2 linked regions of the Paraflavitalea devenefica genome follow. The protein of the gene in region 2 interacts with the protein of the main gene of each other region in a pairwise test. Links are inferred from orthologs where the notes say so. Each region holds a gene or a part of one and is shown on either strand. Other genes may lie near its edges. The genes, in order: dnaE and HB364_RS05690.

Evidence for each region.
Region 1: the proteins of HB364_RS05690 (region 2) and dnaE interact in binary tests that used the Escherichia coli proteins (3 or more experiments, as listed by UniProt). The link is inferred for Paraflavitalea devenefica from one-to-one orthologs.

The regions. Positions count from the first base shown.
Region 1 is NZ_JAARML010000002.1:1,914,343-1,931,720, forward strand. What follows is about bases 5,024-9,210. They hold dnaE (DNA polymerase III subunit alpha), read right to left. Parts: upstream 8,866-9,210; coding sequence 5,224-8,865; downstream 5,024-5,223. Other genes in these bases: trxA (thioredoxin), read right to left, coding at 5,024-5,069; HB364_RS17100 (C40 family peptidase), read left to right, coding at 9,042-9,210. Also shown: HB364_RS17075 (NupC/NupG family nucleoside CNT transporter), read right to left, coding at 1-878; HB364_RS17080 (carboxypeptidase-like regulatory domain-containing protein), read right to left, coding at 1,065-2,828; HB364_RS17085 (carboxypeptidase-like regulatory domain-containing protein), read right to left, coding at 2,856-4,619; more of trxA, read right to left, coding at 4,752-5,023; more of HB364_RS17100, read left to right, coding at 9,211-9,722; HB364_RS17105 (rhomboid family protein), read left to right, coding at 9,823-10,662; HB364_RS17110 (M1 family metallopeptidase), read right to left, coding at 10,702-12,471; HB364_RS17115 (ABC transporter substrate-binding protein), read left to right, coding at 12,510-14,141; HB364_RS17120 (GyrI-like domain-containing protein), read right to left, coding at 14,986-15,486; HB364_RS17125 (hypothetical protein), read right to left, coding at 15,661-16,461. UniProt on the Escherichia coli protein: DNA polymerase III is a complex, multichain enzyme responsible for most of the replicative synthesis in bacteria. This DNA polymerase also exhibits 3' to 5' exonuclease activity. The alpha chain is the DNA polymerase catalytic subunit.
Region 2 is NZ_JAARML010000001.1:1,395,548-1,405,894, reverse strand. What follows is about bases 7,055-9,934. They hold HB364_RS05690 (methionine aminotransferase), read right to left. Parts: upstream 9,126-9,934; coding sequence 7,983-9,125; downstream 7,055-7,982. Other genes in these bases: HB364_RS05680 (3'-5' exonuclease), read right to left, coding at 9,548-9,934; HB364_RS05685 (RidA family protein), read right to left, coding at 9,138-9,530; HB364_RS05695 (hypothetical protein), read left to right, coding at 7,055-7,986. Outside these bases: HB364_RS05725 (2-hydroxyacid dehydrogenase), read left to right, coding at 1-198; feoB (ferrous iron transport protein B), read left to right, coding at 333-2,450; HB364_RS05715 (hypothetical protein), read left to right, coding at 2,639-3,247; HB364_RS05710 (hypothetical protein), read right to left, coding at 3,377-4,519; HB364_RS05705 (HAD family hydrolase), read right to left, coding at 4,772-5,386; HB364_RS05700 (GNAT family N-acetyltransferase), read right to left, coding at 5,417-5,908; more of HB364_RS05695, read left to right, coding at 6,403-7,054; more of HB364_RS05680, read right to left, coding at 9,935-10,264. UniProt on the Escherichia coli protein: Shows aminotransferase activity with methionine and histidine as substrates, and to a lesser extent also with phenylalanine.

The sequences.
Region 1 (17,378 bases), on a different replicon or contig from region 2:
ATCATAATACAAAGGATTTCCGACCGGGTCATCTTTTCCAGGTAAGGCCGTATCATCAGGGGAGCCTCGGTTTGCCCCAGGAAAATATTAGCCGCAGTAGACAAACTCTCGGCTCCTGAGATCTTTAATTTATTCAGTACATAGGCAAACACGTATACAATAACCTGTAATACGCCCAGGTAGTAAAGTATGGAAGAGAGCGCCGCAAAAAAGATAATGTTGGGCAATACCTGTATGGCAAATACATATGCCCAGCTTTGTTTGTCATCCGCCAGTTTGCCAAACATAAATTCAGTGCCTTTATGGCTGATGTTGATGAGCGATACAAAAGTATCTGAAGCGGATTGCAGGATGAGCTTAAATATCTGGGGGTTACATACTTTCCCATATACAGCGCCGGTAATCAATACACATGACAGCAGGATGGACCATTTCATTAATTCTCCATGCTTTTTACCCACTCTGAAGATCAGGGCCAGTATGGTTATGCAACTAATAAAGATGGACAGATTGGCCCACTTCCCAAACAGGTTGGGGGCAAGGATCAATCCTATGATGAAGAGCAATTGCCAGATTAATACATACGCAAGGTTAACAGGATCATAGGTAATAGTACTACCGGCTGTTTTATTTTTTACCCGGTTAAACTTATTGTAAACGGTGTAAATAAGAATGCCACCAAATAGCAGCCAGAAAACGGGTTGACCAAATGCCGTGGTGTGTAAGACACCCATGGCAAACATGACCTGGGCAAAAAGCCCCATTCCCACCAGCTTCCAGTTAATAGCCCGCCGGTTATTGCTCAGGAGATAACAAACAAAAAGGAGAAAGAACATGCCGAGAGCGCCGCGGGAAATGTTGACCAGGATGGGATTCATGCCGGTAGGTTGGTTAAATTTAAATATTGGGCAATATAAGGATAAATCGCAATCCTCCTGAAATCAGTAAGCGCTCAGGCTAAAAAGTTGTCATACAGTAACTGTCTGTCCGGATGAGATAATATTATAAAAAAAGGTATTGCAAGGCCCCTACGACCTTGCAATACCCGGTTGATTGAAATATTATTATTGGTACCTCTTAACCCGGAAAGTACAGTTGATGGGGAGGATGGCCTGTGAAAGGGTATCCTTTACAGTTCCGGTAAAGTTACCGGCAACATACCCACCAACAGTATTCTCGTATTCTGTAATGTTTACAGTGATGGTGGGGGTGTTGTTTCTATGAATATAGTAAGTGTTGTTTTCACGGATGACCATCTGACTCATCGGGCTTGTTCCGGGGATTGGTTCTCCTATAAAAGACATGTCGAACGACCTGTTATCTCCTCCGAAACCAGATATCAGTGTTTGGTTATTCTGTTGCCCCCGGTAGGCGATCATTGAATCAGTACCGCTGATACCGTAGCTGGTTCCGTTAATGTTATAATTGATGTACTCTGTAAGTACGTTACCACAGGCCACGAACTGGCCGGCATTGACCGTAGTACCGGAAATAGCTACGGTGCTGGCCGTTCCCGATTGCGTGCCGCCAATATCATAGGGGGTAATAGTGGCTGAGGCAGTTGTATTGGAACAGCGGACTACCGGCATGCTGAAAGCACCGTTAATAAGGTTGCTGCGGTAATACACCCCATCGAGATGGATGGTGACATAACCATTCGTAACAGCGGCTGCATTACAGTTCACCACCGTACCGGAAATAGTAACCTCCGCAGCGGTAGACGTAACAGTGACGACGCCCAGGTCGCTATTGGCCGTGAATGGTCCTACATTTTGGGTATGGGTCAGGTTGCCGCATTGATTATATACTTTCATCACCAGGTTGCGGTTGGCAGGTATCTTACCGCTGACCACACCGTCTATATTGGTATAACCGTGGCCGGAAATGCTGCCCAGGGTATCTGTGCCGGTAGCGCTGATCACTACCTTTACTCCTCCCAGTGCCACACCTTGCTGATTCTTAATCGTAGCAGTAAAGTCAATAATGGCGAAAGGCGCATCACAATTCCAGAAGGAGAAGTGACTAACAGTGCCTACATAATTATTGCCCTGGCGGGTGGCAGTGCCTTCTTCTTTCCACAAACCGGTTTTTTCGTCCAGGCTCCATAAAGGAATGGTGGCCGGGGCTTGTCCTTGCAGGCTGGCAGGTATCGGGAAAGTAAGACTGGCGGTTTTGCCGCTGGCCAGTTGAAGCTTTTCTCCGTTGGCGCCATTCAATTCCACCGCCATCATACCGAAAGATTGTAGGCCTGTTTCCTGGTTGGCGCTATTAATACCGCGCAGGGTGCCGGGTGTGATCTCACTAAAGTTGCTGGCTTCTGGATTGATAAAAAAAGCGCTCACCGATACCGTGCCTGTATAGGCTGTAGTGGAGCCTTCCTGTACAATACCGCTGGCGGGGAACACAATATTACCCCCCGATGGTACGGTGACCGTGCCGCCGCTATTACCGTTGAAGTTGCCGGCAGCTATTTTTTTGATCAGTTGAATGGAAACCGAGTTGTTCTTATTGGGGGTTACCACAATGGTTTTAATGCCCTTGAAATAGCCTTCTTTTTCCACGGTTACCATGCCCGCATGCTTGTCTACGGAAATATTGCTGAGGTTAAAAAGACCACTGGCATTGGTGGTAACAGATATCGAACCGGCTTTCACCGTGGCGCCGCTGACCGGCAATTCATTTTCATCTACGATCTTGCCCTGGATAGAGGCGGTCACGTATTCGGCTTTATAAGGCGGCTTATCAGGTGTATCCGATTTGTTACAACTGAAGTAAACAATAGTTGCTACTAACAGGCAACCTGGGATAAGCAAGCGGGATAGTTTCATGATAATGGATTTGAAGGGTTTAAATGATTATTTGTACTTCTTAACCCGGAACGTACAATTAATGGGGAATACAGCCTGTGTAAGGGTATCCTTTACAGTCCCGGTAAAGTTACCGGCAATGAACCCATCTTGTACATTATTGTATTCTGTAACGTTTACAGTGATGGTGCCGTTATTTCTATAGACGGGACCGCCATCATCAACGTATAGGAAAGTCATGGTGCCTGTTCCCGGAGCAGGTTCGCCCCTAAAAATAAAGTCTGTAAACCTATCATTATTGTTCGGCCTGGTAGCTCCAAAATACGTGAAATCGCTCTGGGCAGCACGGTAGGCAAATAATGAATCAACTTCACTATAGGTAAAGCTGGTGCCATTGATATTGTAGTTGATATATTGCGTGAGCGAGTTACCGCAGGCCACCAACTGGCCGGTATTAACGGTAGTGCCGGAAATAACTACTGTAGTGGCTGTGCCCGACTGGGTGCCGCCAAGATCATACGGTGTTACAATGGCCGAAGTGGCGGAATTGGAACAGCGTGTTACCGGGATACTAAACACACCGTTCACCAGGTTGCCGCGGTAATAGATCCCTTCCAGGTCAATGGTCACATAGCCATTGGTAACGGCAGCCGCATTACAGTTCACCACCGTGCCGGAAAAAGTAACCATTGAGGTGGCAGACGTAACGGTGATAACGCCGAGGTCGGCAGTACCCGTAAGAGGCCCTGCATTTTGTGTGTGAATGAGGTTACCACATTGATCATATACTTTCATCACCAGGTTGCGGTTGGCTGGGATCTTACCGCTCACCACCCCTTCTGGACTGGTATAGCCGAAGCCTGATATGCTGCTTAAGGTATCTGTTGTACCGGTAGCACTGATCACTACTTTTACTCCTCCCAGTGCCACACCTTGCTGGTTCTTAATAGTAGCTGTAAAATCAACTACGGCAAATGGTGCATCACAGTTCCAGTAAGAGAAGTGGCTTACAGATCCTACATAATTATTGCCCTGGCGGGTGGCAGTGCCTTCTTCCTTCCACAAGCCTGTTTTTTCATCCAGGCTCCATAAAGGAATGGTAGCCGGCGCCTGCGATTGCAAGCCGGCAGGTATCGGGAAAGTAAGGCTGGCGGTTTTGCCGCTGGCCAGTTGAAGTTTTTCTCCGTTGGCGCCATTCAATTCCACCGCCATCATACCGAAAGATTGCAGGCCCGTTTCCTGGTTGGCGCTATTAATGCCGCGCAGGGTACCCGGCGTGATCTCCTGGAAATTGCTGGCTTCGGGATTGATAAAAAAAGCGCTCACCGATACCGTGCCCGTATAGGCAGTAGTGGAGCCTTCCTGTACAATGCCACTGGACGGGAACACAATATTACCCCCCGATGGTACGGTGACCGTGCCGCCGCTATTACCATTAAAGTTGCCGGCAGCTATTTTCTTGATCAGTTGGATGGAAACCGAGTTGTTCTTATTGGGGGTTACCACAATCGTTTTAATGCCTTTGAAATAACCTTCCTTTTCCACGGTTACCATGCCCGCATGCTTGTCTACAGAAACATTGCTGATATTAAAAAGACCGCTGGCATTGGTGGTAACGGATAGGGAGCCGGCTTTAACGGTGGCGTCGCTGACAGGTAACTCATTTTCATCTACGATCTTGCCCTGGATAGAAGCCGTTACGTATTCGGCTTGATAAGGCGGCTTATCGGGCGTATCCGATTTGTTACAACTGAAGTAAACAATAGCTGCTACTAACAGGCAGCCTGGGATAAGCAAGCGGGATAGTTTCATGATAATGGATTTGAAGGGTTTATTGAAAGACAAGGATAGACAAAAAAGACCGTTACTACAAGGTATTGATATACAATAAAAAAAGCGATTCATTAAACCATGAATCGCTTTAGAAAATAGATTATAAAACAGTTATATATGCTGCTCGATCTTCTTTACAAAGTTGGCTTTCGGTTGTGCGCCGACCAGCTTATCCACCACTTTACCACCCTTAATGAAGAGGATAGCAGGAATAGAAGTAATCCCGTAATTAACAGATATCTGCGGGTTATGGTCTACATTCACTTTACCCACATTTACCTTTCCTGTGTATTCCTTAGAGAGATCTTCAATAACCGGCCCGATCGCGCGGCAAGGCCCACACCATTCAGCCCAAAAGTCTACCACAGTCAATTTATCGGAAGCGATCACTTTCTCCTGGAAGTTCGCGTCGGTGAATTCTAAAGCCATAAATCAAAATTTAGATGTAAAAGTAATTATTTTATTGTTTGTTGGTAAGCCTGGAGTGGGTTTCCCGTTGTGGGACTCATTCTTTAACTTACTGCTAAGAACCGACAAATTTATAACCAATTCGGTATTCCTGCCCCTCTGTCGTTATCCACATTTACACAGTGACAACCTGTACATCTACCTCGGGCTTATTCTGCAGCCAGGCCGTCATTTCGTCATTCATTTCAAACCCCGTTTCCAGGCTGTACAGGCTGATCTTGTATTGCCGCTTCATTTCCTTGATATTGAACTTCAAACCAGCCTTTCCGGGGTGGGTTTTAACATTCTTTTCGAGGAAATTGACCATGTCGGCATCAATGTGCCGGGCCTCGATATCTATTATAACCTGTTTGGTAAGGTTTTGTTTAATGCTCTCCAGCAAAACGATCTTATCCACCTTGAACTCATACTCCACCTTGTTAAAGCGTTGTTTAAAGAAACCCGTTATGAATAGGTTCTTACCTTTTTCCATGTAATTGGAAAAGCGCATATAGTCGTCGCTCCAGAGCATGAATTCGCTCTTGCCGGTATAATCCTCAATAATAAATGAGGCAAACTGGCGGCCGGTTTTGGTTACCCGGTGCTGGGCGTCGGTTACCAGTCCGGCCAGCCGGAACGTGCGGCCCGGGTTGGCCTGGAGGGTGATCGCCTCCTTGATCTCATTAAAGTCGGCCAGGGTGGTGAAGCCGTAGTGCTTTATTTCGAACCGGAAATGGTCCAGCGGGTGGCCGCTCATAAACATACCGGTTACCTCTTTCTCCCTATCCAGCAGCTCGGTCAAAGTCCATGGTTCACAGGGGGGTATCTTCGGCAGGGGAATATCCAGGGCCTTGGGCAGGTCGCCAAAGAGGGTATTGGCGGTGCTGTTATTCTCCGTCTGGTAAATATTCCCGTATTTAATGATCTTCTCCATGCCGGAGGCGGTTTCCCCTTGTGGTATGGTGAAATATTGCGCCCGGTGGAATTCTTTAAAGCAATCAAAAGCGCCGGCATACACCAGGCATTCCAGGGTCTTTTTATTCACCGCCCGCTGGTTGACCCGCTTGATCATGTCAAAAATATTCGTATAGCGGCCATTGGCTTCCCGCTCGGCAATGATATTTTCTACAGCAGCTTCGCCCACGCCTTTTAACCCGCCCAACCCTACGCGGATATGGCCTTCCAGGTTCACAGAGAAGCCTTTATGCGATTCGTTAATATCCGGTCCCAGTACCATCTTACCCATCCGCTTGCACTCTTCCATAAAGAAAGTGAGCTTTTCAATGGCGCCGGCGTTGTTGAGTACCGCAGCCATATATTCAGAAGGGTAGTGGGCCTTGAGGTAGGCTGTCTGGTAGGCCACAAAGGCATAGCAGGTGGAGTGCGACTTGTTGAATGCGTATTGGGCGAAAGCCTCCCAGTCGGTCCACACCTTCTCCAGTTTATCAGCAGGATGGCCTTTGTCCGTTCCTCCCTTCACAAACTGGGCCTTCATCTTGTCCAGTACCGCCTTTTGCTTCTTACCCATCGCCTTCCGCAGTACGTCGGCATCTCCCTTGCTGAAGCCGGCCAGTTTCTGGGCCAGCAACATCACCTGTTCCTGGTATACCGTGATACCATAGGTATCGGCCAGGTATTCTTCCATTTCCGGGAGGTCATACGTGATAGGTTCCCGTCCATGTTTACGGTCAATAAAGTTGGGGATATAGGCCAGCGGACCGGGGCGGTACAGGGCGTTCATCGCAATCAGGTCGGCAAACTGGTCAGGCTTCAGGTCACGCAGGTATTTTTGCATACCGGGACTTTCGAACTGGAAAGTACCGATGGTATCCGCTTTCTGGTAGATCTCGTAGGTTTTCGTATCATCGAGCGGAATATCGTCTATCACGATTTCCACGCCGTGATTCTGCCTGATCATTTCCAGCGCATTCTTAATGATCGTGAGGGTCTTCAACCCCAGGAAGTCCATCTTGATAACGCCGGCGTCTTCAATAATACTGCCTTCAAACTGGGTTACCCAGAGTGTGGAGTCTTTGGCTACAGATACGGGGATGAGTTCTGTCAGGTCTTTGGGGGCGATGATAATACCTGCTGCGTGGATACCGGTGTTCCGTACCGATCCTTCCAAACGTTCGGCTTCGTGCAATACCGTTCCGTTCAGGGTATCGCTTTTATAGATCTCGCGTATCCTTTTTACGCTTTCCAGTTCATCGGGGCCCAGACCTTCCTTCTCTTCCAGCGATTTTTCGCCTTCCTTGGCGGTGAGGGGCGCTTTCAATACACGGCCCAGTTCTATACCCGGTTTATCCGGTACCAGCTTGGCCAATGCATTCGATTCGGCCAGGGGCAGGTCCAATGCACGCGCCACGTCTTTGATACTCATTTTGGCGGCCATGGTACCATAAGTAATGATCTGCGCTACCTGGGCCTTGCCGTATTTGTCAACTACATAGTCAATTACTTTCTGACGGCCTTCATCGTCGAAGTCCGTATCAATATCGGGCATTGACTTACGGTCGGGGTTCAGGAACCTTTCGAACAGCAGGTTGTACTTGATGGGGTCAATATTGGTGATGCCGATACAATAAGCTACCACGCTACCTGCAGCGGAACCACGGCCGGGGCCGATGAATACGCCCAGGTCGCGGCCGGCTTTGATGAAGTCACTCACAATAAGGAAGTAACCGGCAAAGCCCATCGTTTTGATCGTGAACAGCTCAAAGTCGAGCCGTTCCGTTATTTCGGGTGTAAGTTCTGCATAACGCTTCCTGGCCCCTTCATAAGTAAGGTAGTGCAGGTAAGTCCATTGGTTCAGGTTACTGTCGTCGGTCGTCTGGAATTCTTTAGGAAGTGGGAAGGCCGGCAGCAGGATATCCTTCTTCAGGTTCAGCACCTCCACCCGGTCCACGATCATATTGGTATTGTCTATAGACTCCGGGATGTCTTTGAAGAGTTCCTTCATTTCATCCTGTGTCTTGAAATAAAACTGATCGTTGGGGAATTTAAAGCGGCGCTCTTTTACGTTCAGGTCATCATTGATGATATCGTCATATCCCGGCGTACTTTTCTTTTCACCGGTGTTAATACAAAGCAGGATGTCATGGGCATTGTAATCATCCCGGTCGGTATAATGGCTGTCATTGGTGGCAATGATGGGCACATTGAACTTCTTCGCAAATTTGAGCAGTACTTCATTGATCTGGATCTGCTCTTTAATATCATGGCGCTGTACCTCGATGAAATAATCTTCCCCAAACAGGTCGAGCCACCATTTGAATTCCTGCTCAGCTTTTTCCTCTCCATCATGCAGGATGGTTTGCGGCACATAGGCGCCGATGCAGCAGGTAGTGGCAATCAGCCCTTCGTGGTATTGCTCTATCAGTTTCTTGTCAATACGGGGGTATTTGCTGTACATTCCTTCGATATAGCCCAGCGAAGTGAGTTTGATGAGGTTCTGGTAACCTTGTTTGTTTTTGGCCAGCAATACCTGGTGATAACGCTCATCCTTCACATCTTTCGAGAATATCTTACGATGACGGTCTTCCACCACATAAAATTCGCATCCTACAATGGGCTTTACCTTCAGGGAGCCATCCTCATTCTTGTGTTTGTAGGCCTCTGATACGAACTCAAAAGCGCCAAACATATTACCGTGATCGGTAATAGCAATGGCCGGCTGACCATCTTTAACGGCTTTCTTATACAATGATTGGATAGAGGCTGCTCCATCGAGCAGGGAAAACTGGGTATGGACGTGAAGGTGAGAGAATTTACACATTACAATTTTGGGATTTGCGATGCCTGGTTAGTAATCAACACAAAGTGAGCTACAAAGTTCCTGAACAATTGCTAAACAAATGACAATATATTTCCACATCCGTGAATCGGCACAAGGCTTGCCATTTTGGCAATGTATTTGTTACTTTGCGACATTTATCTTTAACCAGGGCATTGATGTATAATATGTTAAAACAAGGATGGCTGATAGTTTTGGTGGCCCTGGCCGCTACCAGTTGCAGTACCCAGCGAAAGACCACGGCGGCTGTACCCGGCGCCACTACGAAACCTGCGGCTGGCTCACCCCGGTTTATTGAGAATATATCCATCAAGCCGTCCGGCGGTTCTTCCGACTATACGGCAAGTCCGCCCCTCAATGAACGCTATACACCGGGGCCTTCCATTCATACAGGCACTAATGTGGAGCTGAGCGATCCCCTGCAGTTTAAATATTCTATCCTGCTCGACCTGCCGGTGGAAGAGCTGACAGACGGCAGGATGATCAGCTTTATTGAGGACTGGTATGGTACCCGCTATAAGTATGGCGGTACCGATAAGAATGGGGTAGACTGCTCTGCCTTTGCCCAAACGTTTATTTACACACTGTATGGCCTCCTGCTGCCACGCACGTCGGCGCAACAATACCAGAAGAGCAAGCGCCTGCGCAAGGATGAATTAGTAGAGGGCGACCTGGTATTCTTCAAAACCCGCGGACGTAAAGCAGGTATATCCCATGTAGGCGTTTACCTGCGCAATAATAAGTTTGTACATGCTTCCACTTCCAGCGGAGTGATGATCAATGATATGAATGATGCGTATTATGCTGCGCACTATGCAGGCGCGGGCAGGATACGGTAAATTGGTTTTGGGCACCCAGGCAAGTATTTATTAATATGCCAAAGGATGGATATATTTCGGACGAAATGGGATGGTTTAAGCCCCGAAAAATATTGTTGCAATGATTGGTACCGGCCTCCTTGTATTCTTATTAATCATTCTGAACGTCCTTATTTCCTGGAGAGGATTCAGGAACAGTGATTTTTTTGCCCGTTATGAATTTAATGTTGATGGCATTCTGCTATACCGGCAATATGACCGGCTGATCAGTTCAGGTTTTCTACACGTGGGCTGGCTGCACCTGATCTTTAATATGCTCGCGCTTTATTTTTTCAGCGGCTCATTGATCGCTGTACTGAATTGGTGGGGCTTTCTGATCATTTATTTTGCCAGCCTTATCGGCGGCGGCCTGCTTTCGCTGTACATACACCGTTACAGCGGTGATTATAGTTCGGTAGGGGCGTCAGGAGCCGTATCGGGGATCATATTTGCGGTGATTGCTTTATTCCCGGGTATCGATGTCCCGCTCATTTTCATTCCCCTTCCCGGCTGGCTTTTCGGTCTTTTGTATGTGCTGATTTCTATTTATGGCATCAGGTCAAGGACTGGCAATATAGGACATGATTCCCATCTTGGCGGGGCGCTGGTTGGATTGGTTGTTGCCCTATTGATGCGGCCGCATGCACTGGTGGAAAATTATGTCACGATACTGATTATTTCAGTACCTGCCATCGTGTTTATTTACCTGATCATTACAAGGCCTCATCTATTGCTGGTAGATAATTTTTTCTACAAAACGCATCACCGTAATTACAATATTGATCATAAATACAACCAGCAACAGTACAACCGCCAGCAGGAGATTGACCAGATATTGGACAAAATCAACAAAAGCGGTATGCACAGCCTTACCAAAGCTGAAAAAGAAAAGCTGGAAGAGTATTCAAAGCGGATACGCTGAATATAAAGTGTTAGCTATCAGGTATTGTAGCTGCCTTTCTTACTTCACTTTCTGTATATCTACATGGACTTCCTTTGTATTTATATAGAAATTCCTGTCCACTGCAAAGAAACCGTTGTACCAGCCTCCTGCTTTCAGTAGCTGCCATTCTTCGGTGGGTGTAATGAACATGGTGCGGTCACCGGCCAGCTTCACTTTTAATGGCATGGTAAACCCTTTGATGCAATTGGTGTAGCGGAAATAGATGCCAAGGCCTTCATGTTTAACTTCCAGCACAGGGATATGCGTGGTGCGCAGGTATTGGTCAAATACTTTGGAGAGGTCAATGCCGGCCTGTTTGCTGATATAAGCTTCCACTTCTTTGGTATCGGTGGTTTTATGGTAGAATACCTGGTTAAGTCCTCTTAATATCTGTCTGAATTTCTCATCATCTCCAATGATATTGCGGATGGTGTGCAGCAGGTTGCCACCTTTGTAATACATATCCCCGCTGCCTTCCTGGTTGACCCCATAGTGGCCAATGATGGGAATGTCATTTTGTATCGCTTTACGGGTGCCAATACAATAATCATTGCCTGCCTCTACGCCAAACTCACAGGTAGTATAAATGGTTTCGGAGTAGTTGGTGAAGCCTTCGTGCAACCACATATCGGCAATGTCATTGCTGGTGATATTATTGGCAAACCATTCGTGGCCGCTTTCATGTATGATAATAAAATCCCACTTGTTGCCCCAGCCGCTGCCGGAGAGGTCGCGGCCACGGTAACCATTCTGAAATCCGTTGCCATAGGCCACTGCACTCTGGTGCTCCATGCCCAGGTGGGGTGATTCCACCAGCTTATAACCATCTTCATAAAAAGGGTAGGGGCCGAACCAGTGCTCAAAGCATTTAAGCATGGTAGGCGCCTGTTTGAATTGCGCTTTAGCTTTATCGAGGTTATAATCCAATACCCAGTAATCACAATCCAGTTTGCCCTTTTCGCCGGCAAAGTCTTCATGCCAGGTTACGTATTTACCGATATAGGGAACGATGTTGTAGTTATTGATGGGATTCTTTACTTCCCATGTCCAGGCAGTAAGGCCGTTGTTATCTTTTTCTTTTTTTGCCAACCGGCCATTGCCTACAGCCACCAGGCTATCGGCCACATGCATGGTTAAAGAAGCTCCTGAGTCAGGTTCATCGCTCTGGTGGTCTTTGCAGGGATACCATACACTGGCGCCCAGTCCCTGGCAGGCAACACTCATCCAGGGACGTCCTTGTTTATCTTTACTCCATATCCAGCCACCATCCCAGGGTGGACGAACCGCTTCGCGTGGCTTGCCGTGGTAGTATAATTCCAGCGGATAGGTGGCTGTAATACGATCATGAAATGGTTTTGTCTCTAACCAGTAAACATTACCTTCTCTTTTGAACAACACCGGGGTCCTTCTCTTCACCCGTCCATCTTTGGATACAATTTGAAAGAAGGCGCTGTCCAGCAGCATGGGCTCCTGCAGATCGATCTGCATCAGGGTGACGGACTTGTCGCTGTTGGGTGATGGTTTAACATATATCCTTACGAGACCACTAATGGTCTTGTTGTTATAATCGGGCTTGACATCTATGGCATACCTTAAAACATCCCACCAGGTCCTTTCGGGTCCCAGGCTTCCCCGCAGTGTATCCTGCCGGGTAAAACCTTTCTTCTGGTTCAGGGGCTGGGCCTGGCAGGAAATGACCATGCATAATAAAAGAGCAGCAGTGCATCCTGTCAGGGGTGTAAACAAACCTGCAAAAAAACGCAGCGTATTTATTTTAATCCGGATCAAAGTGATATGTTTTTGAAGTGCTAAATTTAACGCAGAATATGAAAGCTAACCCACTATTTTTCACCTTTAACGTTTTAATAGTTACCCTGTTGAGCGCCTGCGGCGAGCGGGCAGCCAGTAACAAACAGGTATTCCGGTACAATGAATACAGTGGCATCGCCTCGCTCGATCCTGCTTTTGCCAAAAATCAATCGGTCATCTGGGCGGTGCACCAGTTGTACAATACCCTCGTGGAAACCGACCAGGAACTGCGCATAGTGCCTTCCCTGGCCTACCGGTGGGACGTATCGGACGACCGGCTGGTATATACTTTTCACCTGCGCGATGATGTTTATTTCCACGATAATGAAGTCTTCCCCGGTGGTAAGGGCCGTAAGATGACGGCCTACGATGTGGAGTATAGCTTTACCCGTATTACGAATCCCGCCACTGCCAGCAGCGGTGCCTGGATCTTCAATAACCGCATAGCCGCCAAAGATGGTTTTAAAGCATTGGATGATTCTACCTTCCGTCTGACGCTTTTACGGCCATTTACACCCATCCTTGGACTGCTCAGCATGCAATACTGCTCCGTAGTACCGCATGAAGTAGTCACAAAGTATGGCCCCGATTTCCGAAGCCATCCCTGCGGCACCGGACCCTTCGCCCTCAAAACCTGGGAAGAAACACAGGTATTGATCATGGTGAAAAATGAACGCTATTTTGAAAAGGACAGCGCCGGCAACCGCCTGCCTTACCTCGACGCGATCAAAACCAGCTTTTACGACAGCAAGGCGACAGAGTTCCTGTTGTTCCGCCAGGGGCAACTGGACTTTATCAATGATATTGAAGCCTCTTTTAAAGATGAGGTGCTTACCAAAAAAGGCGTACTGCGCAAAGACTGGGAAGGCAAGATCAGGCTTACCAAACATTCGTACCTCAATACAGAATACCTGGGCATAATGGTAGACAGCAACAATGCACTGGTAAAAAATTCCCCGCTAAAGCTAAAGGCCATCCGGCAAGCCATTAACTATGGGTTCGACCGCCGCAAGATGATGATGTACCTGCGCAATTCCATCGGTACACCTGCCGAAAGCGGTTTCATTCCTTCGGGATTGCCTTCCTTTGATTCATCTGTCGTGAAAGGTTATCCCTACGATCCGGCGAAAGCACGCCGTTTGCTGGCCGAAGCCGGCTTCCCGGATGGGAAAGGGATGCCGCCTGTTAAGCTGCTTACCATTGCCATCTATTCTGACCTGGCTAGCTTTATTGCCCGCCAGTTGGAAGAAGTGGGATTGAAAATACAGGTAGAAGTAGTACAGAAAAGTCTGTTGCTGGAACAAACTGCCAAATCACAGGCCTTGTTCTTCCGTGGTAGCTGGATGGCCGATTACCCGGAAGCAGAGAATTACCTCAGTGTTTTTTATGGCAAGAACCCTGCTCCCCCCAATTATACCCGTTATAAGAATGCGGCTTTTGATAAATTGTATGAACAAGCTATCGTAACCGAAAATGACAGCCTGCGTTATAAGCTGTACCAGCAAATGGACCAACTGGTCATTGCCGATGCACCGGTAGTACCACTCTGGTATGATGAAGTCATCCACCTGGAGCAACTATGGCTGAAAGGATTTCCTGCCAATGGATTAAACTTATTGGAACTACGCAGAACGAGAATTGAAAAGTAGGCAACAAGGCATAAAGGCATTGAGGCAACGAAATCTGTTGTCGAAGCAAAAGTCATCAGTATTTTGGCAGGTTTATTGCTGCTTAATAAGTATCATTTTCTGTGAATGACTGTTTGCCTACGGAGTAGAGTACTACAACTTAAGTATACAAGATTTTAGTTTTTCCATAAGACATCAATTCTAAAAAGACGAACAATAAAACAGGGGATGGTTATATCCCTATGCGAACAGATATAACAACTGGATGTAATAAAATATTATCTTTTAGCTGTTTTAACACCTCCTTACAGCGTACTTGCAACGATGTTTCAGCGATCTTACAGCGGCCTCATAGCGGACTTACAGCGAGCTTACAGCGGTGTTACAGCGACCTTATAGCGATATAAGTCGTAGGTAACTCCCTCCTAACTCCATACTAACTCCCCATTTCCTCCCCACCAGACGCCTAGTAGCGCCCACCCGGCAGCGGCCCAAAAGGCAGGTAAACGTATTCTCATTATATCAGAAGGCTAGTGAATTGCGCTGAGATAGCATTACGATAGTACTGGGATAGTACTGAGATAGCACTGGAATGCTCTATACACAGTACTATTCCAGCGCAGTCTTAGAGCATTCCCTGACCATGCTCAGACAATACCCAGCGCATTAGCCTGCAGTAAGCTTACCATTTGGGATGGTTGTCGTATAAGGAGTGGCTGGAAGTGTCAATTTCATTGACAGATGGGACTGATTCACTCCGAAGGGAGTGTTGTTTTTTGTGGCAATGTATAGTTGGCGGTAAGGCTTGTTTCCCCGCAGCAGCCTATGTCTAAGATTGTGCCGCCAGCTTTTACTTTGTTTGATGTCAGTGATCTCTTGGTTTTATGGGTATCCAAATCTCTTCTTCTGAGGTTGGGTCATTGCCTTTGTATTTTTCGCCCAGTACCTCAAAGTGTGGCCTGTTGTCTAAAGTATAATTGGAGTTAGGTAGCCAGGTTGTGAAGATGTATTGGAAAATGCCGGGGTCGTTGGCTGATCCTTTATAGTCAAATACTGCATACAGTCCACCAGGCAGTATGAATGCTTCCATGCCGGTTGGTATTTTGTCAAAATCCGCTACTTCAACAGTGGCCCATTTTTCAAATTCATTGGTGGGTATAAAGCTGGCAAAATAGGTTGCTGGATAAACCTGCATGGAAATGAGGTCGGTGGTCAGGTTGTTGGTTATTTCTTTACGCCTGGGTGTAAAGCCTTTCCAAAGTTCGGCTGTTTTATTGTTGGCTAAGCTCATTGGCAGCCGGTTGCCGACTAATTTCTTTTCGCTTATGGTTTTGATTGCCGGTGTTATTGTAAAGGTTGGTTTCAATGTATTTGATTAAAGTGTGTTAATTAGTGCTTGCTTTGGTTGTTTTTTTAGTACCATTACCTTCCACAGGATTGTTTGGCAGGGAATGGCTATTGAGTCGGGCCATTTTTTAATGGAAGAAATTCCTGAGGTAGTAAGCAAAGCGTTGACCGGATTCTTTGCAGTTTAATACAGTTATGTTTTTCCTTCAAATAAACCGCTGACCATTTTTTTCGGGTAAAACTTATCTGCCAGTTCAAACAGCCACTCTTTCAAAACGGTCAGCGGCCTGTTTGGGGCGGTATAGACGGCTATCCGGTTATACAGAGCAGCTATCTGTTGAAGAGAATCCGGATCATGTTTACTCATCTTGTTCACCGTTTCATCCTTAATGAGGTCAAAAGCATCCCGTAAAGAGGCTTTCAGAAAGTCATTGGATAAATGATCAGTTTCTGCTGCGATGCGGTCAGTGAGGCGGATTTCAGGATGATATAATCCCCAGGCACAGTAGCGGTTATTTCTAAAAAACAACGAAAGGTCATTGGATACAACCACCTCTTGCAGCCGGCCGGCCAACGTAAATGTTTCATTGAAACAGAGCAACAGGTTGCCTTCCATATGATAGTACCTGTAGGGAAATGGCTCGAGCGCAAATAGGCCGGAATGCTCCCTCAGCCTGGGCAGGCCCGCTATTTTCTCTGCTTCCTGTAGTAGCTGTAAATTGTCAGGAACCTTATTGTCTTCCGGATAATACAAGGCGACTATTTTCAGTAACCGGGTGGAAGGATCAAACCCTAATGAGTCAGTGCTGGTCAGGTGCAGCCAGTCTTCAGTACTGCCAATGACTTCCGACATTTCCTTGTCCATTGCTGCTGTACTTTGGCTGGCAGTGATCAGGACTTGTAAGCAATCTAATAGTATACGTGGTTTTATGGATAGTTGCTGCCCGTATTCCAATGTTATATATGCATTGTCTGTAATTTCAAATTCGGTCATGCATTAAATATAGGCCAGTTTAGTTAATGGCTGAAGTACACAGATACAAAACAAATAAACTTCCGAAAATTCCCAATACTAAAAACACTTCCCGTTTGAAAGCGTTCCAAATCTGGATGTGTTTTGCCTTGTAAATGAAGGCGATAATTATTAAAATAATTATCGAAAGAAATGCTGCCCAGATGCCTCCTATTATGGAATGCCAGATAAAGAACAGGATAAATGGAAGGATGATTTCCTCCGGATAAATATTCTGTATTTTGTCACCCCAGAAGCAAATGAGCAAAGAAGATGTCAGCAGGCAGATAATTACGATGGTCAATGTAATCCTGATGATCAATTTGGTTTTTCGGATAATGGTCAATACTTTTTCCGGCATAAAATGCTTAGGTTGTTCGTAGGCGAGATACCGTTTTGCGCCCGCTATTATACGCTATTTATTAGTAGGATGCAATAACAAGTTTATTGTATTTGTTTCAGCGCAAATATAAGCGAAAGCTAAACCGGTTAGCACATAGAATCAGCTCAAATGGTGGTATGCTGTTAATGCTCTGTCAATGAAAAAATCCCTAGGGGGAAATGATTAGATTTGGTGCCTGATTGGTCGTTATGGTACAGTTGGGACTAATACAGGTAAATCCTACCTTACGTCCTTTACGAGTACGGCATTTTTCTTTCCGCGGCCAAAAGATTTAAAAAAGCGGCAACGGTCTTCCAGGAAGCCATTCAGTTGGATTCACTCAATGCAATGCCACACATTAACCTGGGCAACCGAAATAACGCTTCCTTGACATTATGCCACACCGTGAAAATGGTTTATATAATTAGTAAATTATTTATATTTGATACGTCTCTCGCATTTAAATTTATTTGCTCTGTTTCTCTTAACAGCAAAATAAATATCCCAACCACTTCAA
Region 2 (10,347 bases):
GAAAAGCTGTTTTTCCATAATCTGTCGGAAGAGATCATTCATGACGATATGATCATGCGGCTGATGAGCTTTCCCAATGTGCTGGTCACTGCCCACCAGGGTTTCTTTACCGATGAGGCCCTGACCCAGATTGCCCAAACGACGATGCAGAGTATCAGCGATTTTGAGCAGGGAAAGCCGCTAAAGAATAAGATCTGATAAACAAGATCTTAACAATCTCACAAATAAGGCATACCTGTGTCTTTTTTACTCAATTCGTAAGCCCCTCCCCATTCATTTCGGTAATTTCGCCGCCTTATATCCCGCCTGAGGTGGGCGGGCTATTTTTTATCATGAGGGAAACGATTCATATTGCATTGGTAGGCAACCCCAACAGTGGCAAAAGCTCACTGTTCAACGCCCTGACCGGGTTGAACCAGAAAGTAGGGAACTTTCCGGGGGTGACGGTAGATAAGAAGGTAGGCAGCTCGGCTATTTCAGCTACGATGACTGCCACCATTATTGACCTGCCCGGTACCTATAGCCTGTATCCCCGCCGGGAAGACGAATGGGTAGCTTACCGGGTGCTGATGCAACAGGACAAGGAGGTAGACCCGGAAATGGTGGTGCTGATAGCGGACGCCAGCAACCTGAAGCGCAACCTGTTATTCGCTTCCCAGATCATTGACCTTAAAATACCGGTGGTAATTGGCCTTACTATGATGGACCTGGCCAAGCAAAAGGGGATCAAGATTGATGTGGCCGAACTGGAGAGAGAACTGGGCGTGCCCATCATCCCCATCAACCCCCGCAAGAATAAAGGCATTCCCCAGCTTAAAAAGGCCATTGAACAAACAGCCCTGCACCTCTACAAAATGCCGGTGCGCGATTTCATCAATAATGAAGCACTGGCGCCCAATGCAGTAAAAGAAGTAAAGGAAACAGTAGCCAATCTGAGCGATTATAAAGCGATCCACTACCTTATTAACCATGAATCTTTCGCCCTGCACAATGGATTGCAGGAAAAGATCGAAGCTATTGAAGTAGCCAATAAGTTCAATCATACCAAAACGCAGGCAGAAGAGATCCTGCAGCGTTACCAGCGCATTGGGACCATCCTGAAGCAATCAGTATCAGAGCCCTCCCCGTTGCAGAAAACATTGTTTACCGAAAAGCTGGATGATGTACTGCTGCACCGTCGCTGGGGTTATTTGATTTTGTTGTCTGTATTATTCCTGTTATTCCAGAGTGTGTTCTGGCTGGCCGATTATCCCATGAGCTGGATTGAAACGGGGTTCAATGCATTTAACGATTACCTTACCGCAGTATTGCCGAAGGCTTCCTGGAGCGATCTGCTGATCAACGGATTGATCGCCGGGATTGGCGGCATTGTCGTGTTCATCCCGCAGATCATGATCCTTTTTGGCCTGATCACGATCCTGGAAGATACCGGCTATATGGCCCGCATCAGCTTTTTGACGGACAAACTGATGCGCAAAGCCGGACTGAACGGGAAAAGCGTGATGCCCATGATCAGTGGGTTTGCCTGTGCCGTGCCCGCCATTATGAGCGCCCGCAATATTGAGAACAAGAAGGAACGGTTACTCACCATTTTTGTTACGCCATTGATGAGCTGCAGCGCCCGCCTGCCAGTGTATGGCCTTCTCATTGGGCTGGTGATCCCCAAGCAACTTTTGTGGGGCTTTATCAGCTTACAGGGCCTGGTGATGATGTGCCTGTACCTGTTGGGGCTGGTCATGGCCCTGGTTACCGCCTATGTTGCCAAATGGTTCATTAAGGTCAAAGAGAAAAGTTATTTTATTCTTGAACTACCTGTTTATCGAAGCCCCCGCTGGAAAAATGTACTGGTTACCATGGTAAGCAAGGCCAGGATCTTTGTGGTGGACGCCGGTAAAGTGATCATTGTCATCAGCCTCATTTTATGGGTATTGAGCACGTACGGACCTGGCGAAAGAATGACAGCCGTCCATACTAAGTATGAACAGTTGATCAGTCAGGAAAAGGATGAAGATAAGTTGAAGGAGCTGAAAAGAGAGCAAGGAACGGCCCTGCTGGAAAACTCATACGCAGGCATCCTGGGCAAAAGCATTGAACCGGCCATCGCTCCGCTGGGATTCGACTGGAAGATTGGCATTGCCCTGATCACTTCTTTTGCCGCCAGGGAAGTATTTGTAGGCACCATGGCCACCCTGTATAGCGTGGAACAGGATGATAATGCTACACTCAACGAAAGGATGCACTCATCTGTGAAACCGGATGGCAGTAAAGTATATACCCTGGCATCGGGACTTTCCCTGATGGTTTTTTATGTTTTTGCGATGCAGTGCATGAGCACGCTGGCTGTAGTAAAACGGGAAACCCGGAGCTGGAAATGGCCAACGGTCCAATTGATCTACATGACCGGACTGGCTTATATCATGAGCCTGATCGTTTTTCAGTTATTTAAATAAAGGCAACAAGGCACAAAGGCATTAAGGCTACGAGCAAACAGCGTTTGACGGCTGTTTAGTAATTCTTTCTTACATATTAGCAATGAATTTAACGGATTGAGCGATGTCAATAATGAGTAGGCGCCGCTGTTTTAAGGCAACAAGATGCCCGGTTATCCGTTATTAGCATCACCCTAAATCCCGTCCCTATGAAAAAGATATATTCTATCTTTTTTGCAATCCTGTGTGTATTAACTTCTTACGGCCAAATACCAGCCGCCTGGTACCATTACACAGAAGAATTCTATTTCGTTAAAGAAGTGCCGGCTGCTGCCCTGCAGGGCAAGAATTTCCGGTATGAAATTGCGGTTAAAGCCGATCCGGCAGATACACTTTCCAAAGTACGTATCCATGGCATTGGTGTAGGTAAAGGTCATGAAGATTTCCTGAACAGCCCATTTACTGTTGAAACGAGAAATGAACAGGAGTGGACTATTTACACGGTAATTGGTACTGTGAACCCCGAAGCAAAAAAGCTTTGGTTCTACGCCTCTGTCAATGGTAATGGCAGCTTCTATTTTGATGACATTAGTTTTTATATAGAAGACGCACCCGGCAAGTGGCGTCAATTGAACTTATACAATGCTTCATTCGAAGAGAAGCAGAACGATATTTTCGCCGGCTATTATGTGAGTAGAAGAAGATCGCCCACTGTGCAAACGATGCTGAGCAGAGAAGTGGTAAAGACAGGAGAAAAATCATTGCTGGTAAAAACCAGGGGCGCCGCACCGGTAATGAGCTCGGCCATGCGCCAATAATATTGATCTCTAACGATTATTTTCAACACAACCCACAATTAACATGAAAGGAGCCCAACGAAGGAGCTCCTTTCTCTTTTCCACCCATTTAAACCCAGGTTGAGTAACCATCCATCCAAATGAAATTTATTAACTGGTAGCCTGTTCCAGGCGACGGCGTAAATCGGGATACATTCTTTTCATCAGTGTGTTCAATACCTCTTCTTTCGACGGACCAAAGTTGCTGTTCCTGTTGCGTACCAGTAACCAGTCATTGTTGTCCAGTGCACGGGAGTCGCCGGTATAGGTAGCATAGCTATCGTCCCAGCTAAGGTTATCGGATATTAAACCCTGGTCCACGCTCTTGTTATTTACCACATCACTTACCCGGTAATCAAGGGCGCCATTCACGGTAAAGGTGCGGCGCGTGATGTGCAGGGTAGCGTACACTGTTTTGTATACAGGCTTACCGGCAGTATCTTTTCCAATCTGGATATCGCGCGATACTGTGCGGGTATATTTATAGGGTACGGAACCATTAGCATCTACGTTCCTCCATCTTACATCCACGATCCAGTCGGGATTGATGTTCTCACGGTTTGCATCACGGTCGGTATAAAAACGGGCCGGTACAATATTGGCATTACGGCCACCCAGTTCACGCACCAGTGATTCCTGGTAATCTTCCGGGCGGTAGCGGATACCTGTATTGCCCCAGGTATTAAAGAAAAGGTTATCATCATCTATGCGGTTAACGACTACGTTCACCACACTTTGTTCATAAGATTGTTCTATCAATTGCTTTGTATCCTTGTAACCATTTACATAGTAATTGGCTTTTCGGAAAGCGTCATTGGCCTGCAGGCTTTGCGCACGATCGTTGGCCACCATCAGGTCCGCCCCTTTCCCGTAGTAGTAGGCAGCAGCTTCTTCACGGATGTCCTGTAACTGCTGTAAATAGTTATTGGGGTGTATCAGTTTCAGCAAAGCAGGTACCGACTGAGCGTGGGTGTACATTTCCTGTAGGGCATTGAGCTCATACAGCATTTTATCCCACCGCCTTTCATCACTACTGGTCCTGTACACGGCTACCGCCTGTTCGTGACGTTGTACAGATAAGGCATATAGCTCTTTCAGGTCATTCTGCGCTTTAATGTTGTTAGGGCGCTTAACCAGTTCATTCACGGCTGCATACAGGGGTTTGTCTTCCGTAAAAGAAGCCTGGAATTTCCGGGTGCCGCAGGCTGATAACAATACCACGGCGAGCGACATAGAGGTTATCAGGTGTTTCATAAATTAAATCTCCTTCCCTCTTCTGACTATAAAAGGGGACAAAAGATTGTTAGGGGATTCTTAAAATAGTTGCCTAAACAACCGGTGGGAGGAAGTAGCTGGTATTGCCCCTGAATAGGGATAGAACCTTTTATAGGAAATCAATGAGTTAGGATGAGATCCAGCGTATATAGAGCGTACACCCAGTGTAGAAGCAACCTACTTATATAAATACGCTGCATCTTGGCTGCATGGTGGGTCTGGGAGCTGTAATCAGACAGTTACTCCCAATACCTGCAGGTCTCTTTTGAACTGTTCAGGTGACTGGAAGTGTACAGTATGCAGGCCCAGTTCTTTGGCAGGATGGAGGTTGCGTACATTATCATCTGTGTACACCGCCCGGGCAGGGTCAATGTTAAACCGGCTGATGAGGGTTTGATAGATGGGCAGGAAAGGTTTCCGGGTCTTTTCATCGCCCGATACCACGATGCCTTCAAACCAATGCAGGAACTCGTATTTTTTTAAAGCTATGGGAAAGGTTTCTGCACTCCAGTTGGTGAGGGCATATAACCGGTAATTGGTTTTGTGTTTCAGGTGACGAAGGATCTCTACCGTTCCTTGGATAGGTCCACCCAGCATTTCTTCCCAGCGGCCATAATAAGCCCGGATATTGTCTTCGTGATGCGGGAATTGTTTTACCAGTATCTCCGTGCCTTCTGCCAATGTGCGACCGGCATCCTGCTCTTCATTCCAATCGCTGGTGGTAATGTTCTTAAAAAACCAGCGCATGTCTTCTTCATTGTCAAAAATGGTCCTGTATACGTATTCTGGATTCCAGTCTACCAATACACCTCCCAGATCAAAAACAATGGTATCTATACGGCTCATGCTTTGCTGATTGTGCCGCGAAATTAATACTTAAACCCCTACCATGTTGCTGCGTCTTTCCATCATAACAGTGGTTCTCCAAACACCATCCAACTGGGCAATACGTTCCCGATAGCCAATGTACCGGAAGCCGCACTGCTCATGCAGGTGTATACTGGCCCGGTTTTCTTCATGGATGACACTCAGCAGTGACCAGATGTTGTTTTTCTCGCTTTCCTCAATGAGCGCCATCAGTAACAAACGGCCAATGCCTTTGCGCTGGTGGGCTTCTGCCACATACACGCTCACTTCGGCCACCCCCTGGTAGCATTCACGCGAGGAAACAGGTGACAACGCTGCCCAGCCTGTAATTTCATCTCCTTCTTTGGCCATGATGCGTGAGTGAGGCAGGTACTTGGCATTGAAGACCGGCCATTCCGGTACCGAAGTTTCAAAGGTGGCCATACCAGAGGCAATACCCTGGCGGTAAATATCCAGCAGTATAGGAGCCTGTGCAGTTTGCATCGGTTCAATGGTGATCATAACCCGAATTTAGAAATCAGGCTACAATTTAAGGTGTGATGACGCAATAATTTGGTGTGATTTTATCGTTTAGGGGTAGGTAAGCTGTTATTTATCAGGTGGGTATACTGCAGAAAATACGGTATGAACAAGGATATTTGCTGATTTTAAATAAAAATTAACATGGAATTTATTTATCAGCTATATTCGCACCGCCTAAAAAGAAAAAAGGTCCACTGTAGAAACAGCTGACCTCTAACGATTGCTTGCCATATGAAAAAAGGTAATAAAATCTATCTCTTTTTGTTTGGGTGATGTATTTTTGCTTGTTCACCCTCGGCCTCTAACTCACTTGCCTGCGATACTCAAAAGCCTCATCTTGTTCTTGTCCATACAAAAATAAGATGAGGTTTCACTTAATTCAAAACATCTTATGAGGGATTTGATTACGCCAAAATGGGTGACGCCAGCGCAGAACCCTTGCTGGCACTGTGTTTCAGGAAAATTTCATAATGATGGCCAACAGATTAACAGATACCTTATTCCAATTAGTTCATTCTTTAGAGAAGTCGGAGAAGCGGCATTTTAAACTCTATATAAAAAGAAGTTCAGGTAATGAAGACCTGAAAATCATACAGTTATTTGATGCATTGGACAAGTTGAACGAATATGATGAGAAACTGTTATTGAAAAAACTCCCTTCTATTCAGAAACCGCAGCTTAATAATCTTAAGACGCATCTTTACAAACAGTTGTTAGCAAGCCTGCGGCTATTGAAAACCGCCGAGAATGTAGATCTCCAATTAACAGAGCAACTGGATTATGCCCGCATTTTATACACCAAGGGATTAAAGATCCAGGCATTGAAGATCCTGGAGCGTGTGAAGGAAATTGCCCGCACGAACCAGAAGTTCAATTTCCTGGCACAGGTAATATCACTGGAGAAAAAGATCGAGACACTGCACATCACGCGCAGCTCACAGGAGAAAACTGATCAACTGGTAGAAGAATCACTGGAGATCAGCGGACATATTGACCGCGTAACGCGCCTCTCGAACCTGGCCCTGAAACTGTACCGCTGGTATATCAGGAATGGACATGTGCGCAATGAAAAAGATGAAGCAGGTATCCGGGAGTTCTTTATCAATAACCTTCCTCCCAGTGATGAGATCACCGGCTTTTATGAAAAGCTATACCTGTATCAAAGTTATTGCTGGTATGCTTTCGTACGGCAGGATTTCTTAATGTATTACCGCTATAGCCAGAAATGGATTGACCTGTTTGATGCAGATCCGTTTATGATCACGGTAGAAACCGGTCACTACATCAAAGGCATGCACAACCTCCTGAATGCACATTTTGACCTGCGCAACTTTGAGAAGTTCGAGATCACCCTGCGCAAGTTTGAGGAATATGCAAAAACACCAGTGGCCAATATCCACGATAATTTCAGGACCCATACTTCTATTTACATCAACAGCGCCAAGCTGAACTGGAACCTGATGCGGGGTACTTTCCGGGATGGGCTGACCGAGGTTCCCCAGATCGAGAAAGACCTGGAAGAATATGCTTTGTATGTGGATGGGCACCGCATCATGGTGTTCACCTATAAGATAGCCACCCTGTATTTTGGCAGCGGCGATTACGATAAGTCCATTGACTACGTACAAAAAATCATCAACGGCAATACGGAAATGCGGAATGATCTGCAATGTTATGCCCGGCTGCTGCATCTGATGGCACACTATGAGCTGGGTAACTATGAACTGATGGAGTCGCTGACCAAATCAGTATACCGCTTTATGGCCAAAATGGAAAACCTGACGGTGGTAGAGGAAGAGATGTTCCGATTTTTACGCCACTCTTTCGGTGTATCTCCCCGTCAATTGAAGCCCGAACTGGAAAAATTCCTGGAAAAGATCAGGCACCTTGAAAAGGACCGGTATGAGACCCGGGCCTTCGCTTACCTGGACGTTATTTCCTGGGTAGAGAGTAAGGTATCGGGCAAACCGATGAGCGAGATCATTTATAACAAATACCTCAAACGCCGCAGGCGCAGGTATGCGGAAATAGAAGAACTCAGGAAACAAACGGCTTAGATCTTCCGTAACCGTTCTACCGCCTGCTCCAGCGTAGATTCTTTTTTAGCGAAACAAAAACGGATGACCTTGTTGTCCTCCCCCGACTGGTAGAAAGCAGATACCGGTATGGTGGCAATACCATATTCTTTGGTGATGCGGATAGCAAAGTCTTTATCGCCCTCTTCACTGATACGGTCATATTTATAGCACTGGAAATAGCTGCCATAACTGGGTAAAGACGTAAAACGGGTATCTGCCATGAGCCGGCTGAAGTAATCCCGCTTTTGTTGCATTTCCGGTGATAACTGCAGGTACGATTCCCGGTTTTTCAGGAAGCCGGCCAGCGCCACCTGCGAAGGTGTATGGCAACTGAAGCAGTTGAACTGGTGCACTTTCCTGAACTCTTTGGTAAAGGCTGCAGGCGCTACACAGTAGCCCAGTTTCCAACCCGTGCAATGGTACACTTTCCCAAAAGAAAAGCATACAAAACTGCAGCTGAGCAGATCGGGGTAACGCAGCATGCTTTGGTGCGGCAACTGATCAAAAATGAGATGCTCATATACCTCATCAGAAAGAATGAGGATATTGGTATCCTTCACCACAGCACGTAGTTGTTGTATATCATCTTCCCGCAATACAGCCCCGGTAGGATTGTGCGGCGTATTCAGCATGATCATGCGGGTGCGGGGCGTTATTTTGCTGCGCACCTCATTCCAGTCAATCCGGTAGTCCGGAAATTGCAGGTCTATTAATACCGGTATGGCGCCGTTCACCTGGATGTTGGGGATATAACTATCATAAGCCGGTTCAAAAACGATCACTTCATCGCCGGGCTGTAAAACGGTGGTCAGTGCTGTATAAATAGCATAGGTGCCGCCGGGCGTAATGGTTATTTCGGTATCAGGATTGACTGTCGTATTGTACAGAAAGTTTATTTTGACTGCGAGGGACTCGCGTAGCGGCATCCAGCCGGGCATAGGCGCATATTGGTTGAAACCATCCTGCATGGCTTTGTTTACCGCCACTATCAATGCCTCCGGCATGGGATAATCAGGAAATCCCTGTCCAAGATTCACCGCTTTGTGTTCCGTAGCCAGGGCACTCATAACCGTAAAGATGGTAGTGCCAACCTCGGGTAGCTTAGATTGGATATGCATACAACAATATAACTATCCGCCGATAATAGCGGTGGCTTCAATTTCAATAAGATAATCGGGTTCTATCAGTCCCTTTACTTCTATCATGGAGGTGCAGGGCTTTATGGTGCTGAAGTATTCCCCGTGAGCTTTTCCATATTCCTCCCAGCGGCTGATGTCGGTTACAAACATCCGGGTGCGCACTACATCTTTCAGGGAAGCGCCGGCCTGTTGTAATACTTTCTCAATTTTGCCAATGATGAAGTGGGTTTGCTGGTAAGCGTCTCCTTTGCCAACAAGTTGGCCGTTTTCATCTGCTGCTACGGTTCCTGTTACTTCAATGGTATTGCCGACCTTAACAGCCCGGCTATACCCGACAATGTCCTCCCATTTGGCCCCGGAAGAGATGTTGATGCGATTAGACATGGTATAATGCTTTTGAATTATTTAATCTCAATCAGCTCCGGCTTTATAAGGCTTTCGCCATTGAACCGGAGATAGACCTGGGCTGCAGTCACTACGTCTTTCTGGCAATAGGTAGCAATTCGCTCCAGGTTATTTTCTTTCCAGTATACCTCCCCTACCATTTTGCCATCCATATCGTCTTTAGGTGTAGGAATACCGAGGGTATGAGCGAGCAGGTTGAGCGAGGTATAGTTTTTATAATCACCAAATTTCCATAATTCCATGGTATCGAGATGGGCTATTTCCCAGGGTTTTTTGCCGCTGATGTGCAACAGGGGCGGAATACTTAATCCGTTAATGATAAGGCGGCGGCAGAGATAGGGAAAGTCGAACTCTTTGCCATTATGGGCGCAGAGGTATTTATGATTGTCTGTAGCCCATCGCCGCAACATATCGGTAAACTGCTGCAACAATTCCTTTTCATTATGGCCAGTGAAAGATTTTAGTACCAGTTTTTTTGATTCCCCGTTACCGTGTATGATACCGCAACTGATGCAAACAATCTTGCCGAATTCAGCATAAATAGCTGCGCGGTTGTAGATGGTTTCAAAGGTTTCTTCTTCCTTATTGCGTATAAGGTACGCTGCTTTGAGGCCCCACAATTCTTTCCACTCCTCCGGCACTTCTTCCCAGGTAGCGTATTGAGAAACGGTTTCGATGTCGAGAAACAGAATGTTATTTAAGGCTGCAAGCATAATGGTAATGTGCAAATGAAGGGTAAAAGGTAAAGAAACTTATTGATCTTTGCCTCCCCAAATGTGCACATCAGGTGGTGCCC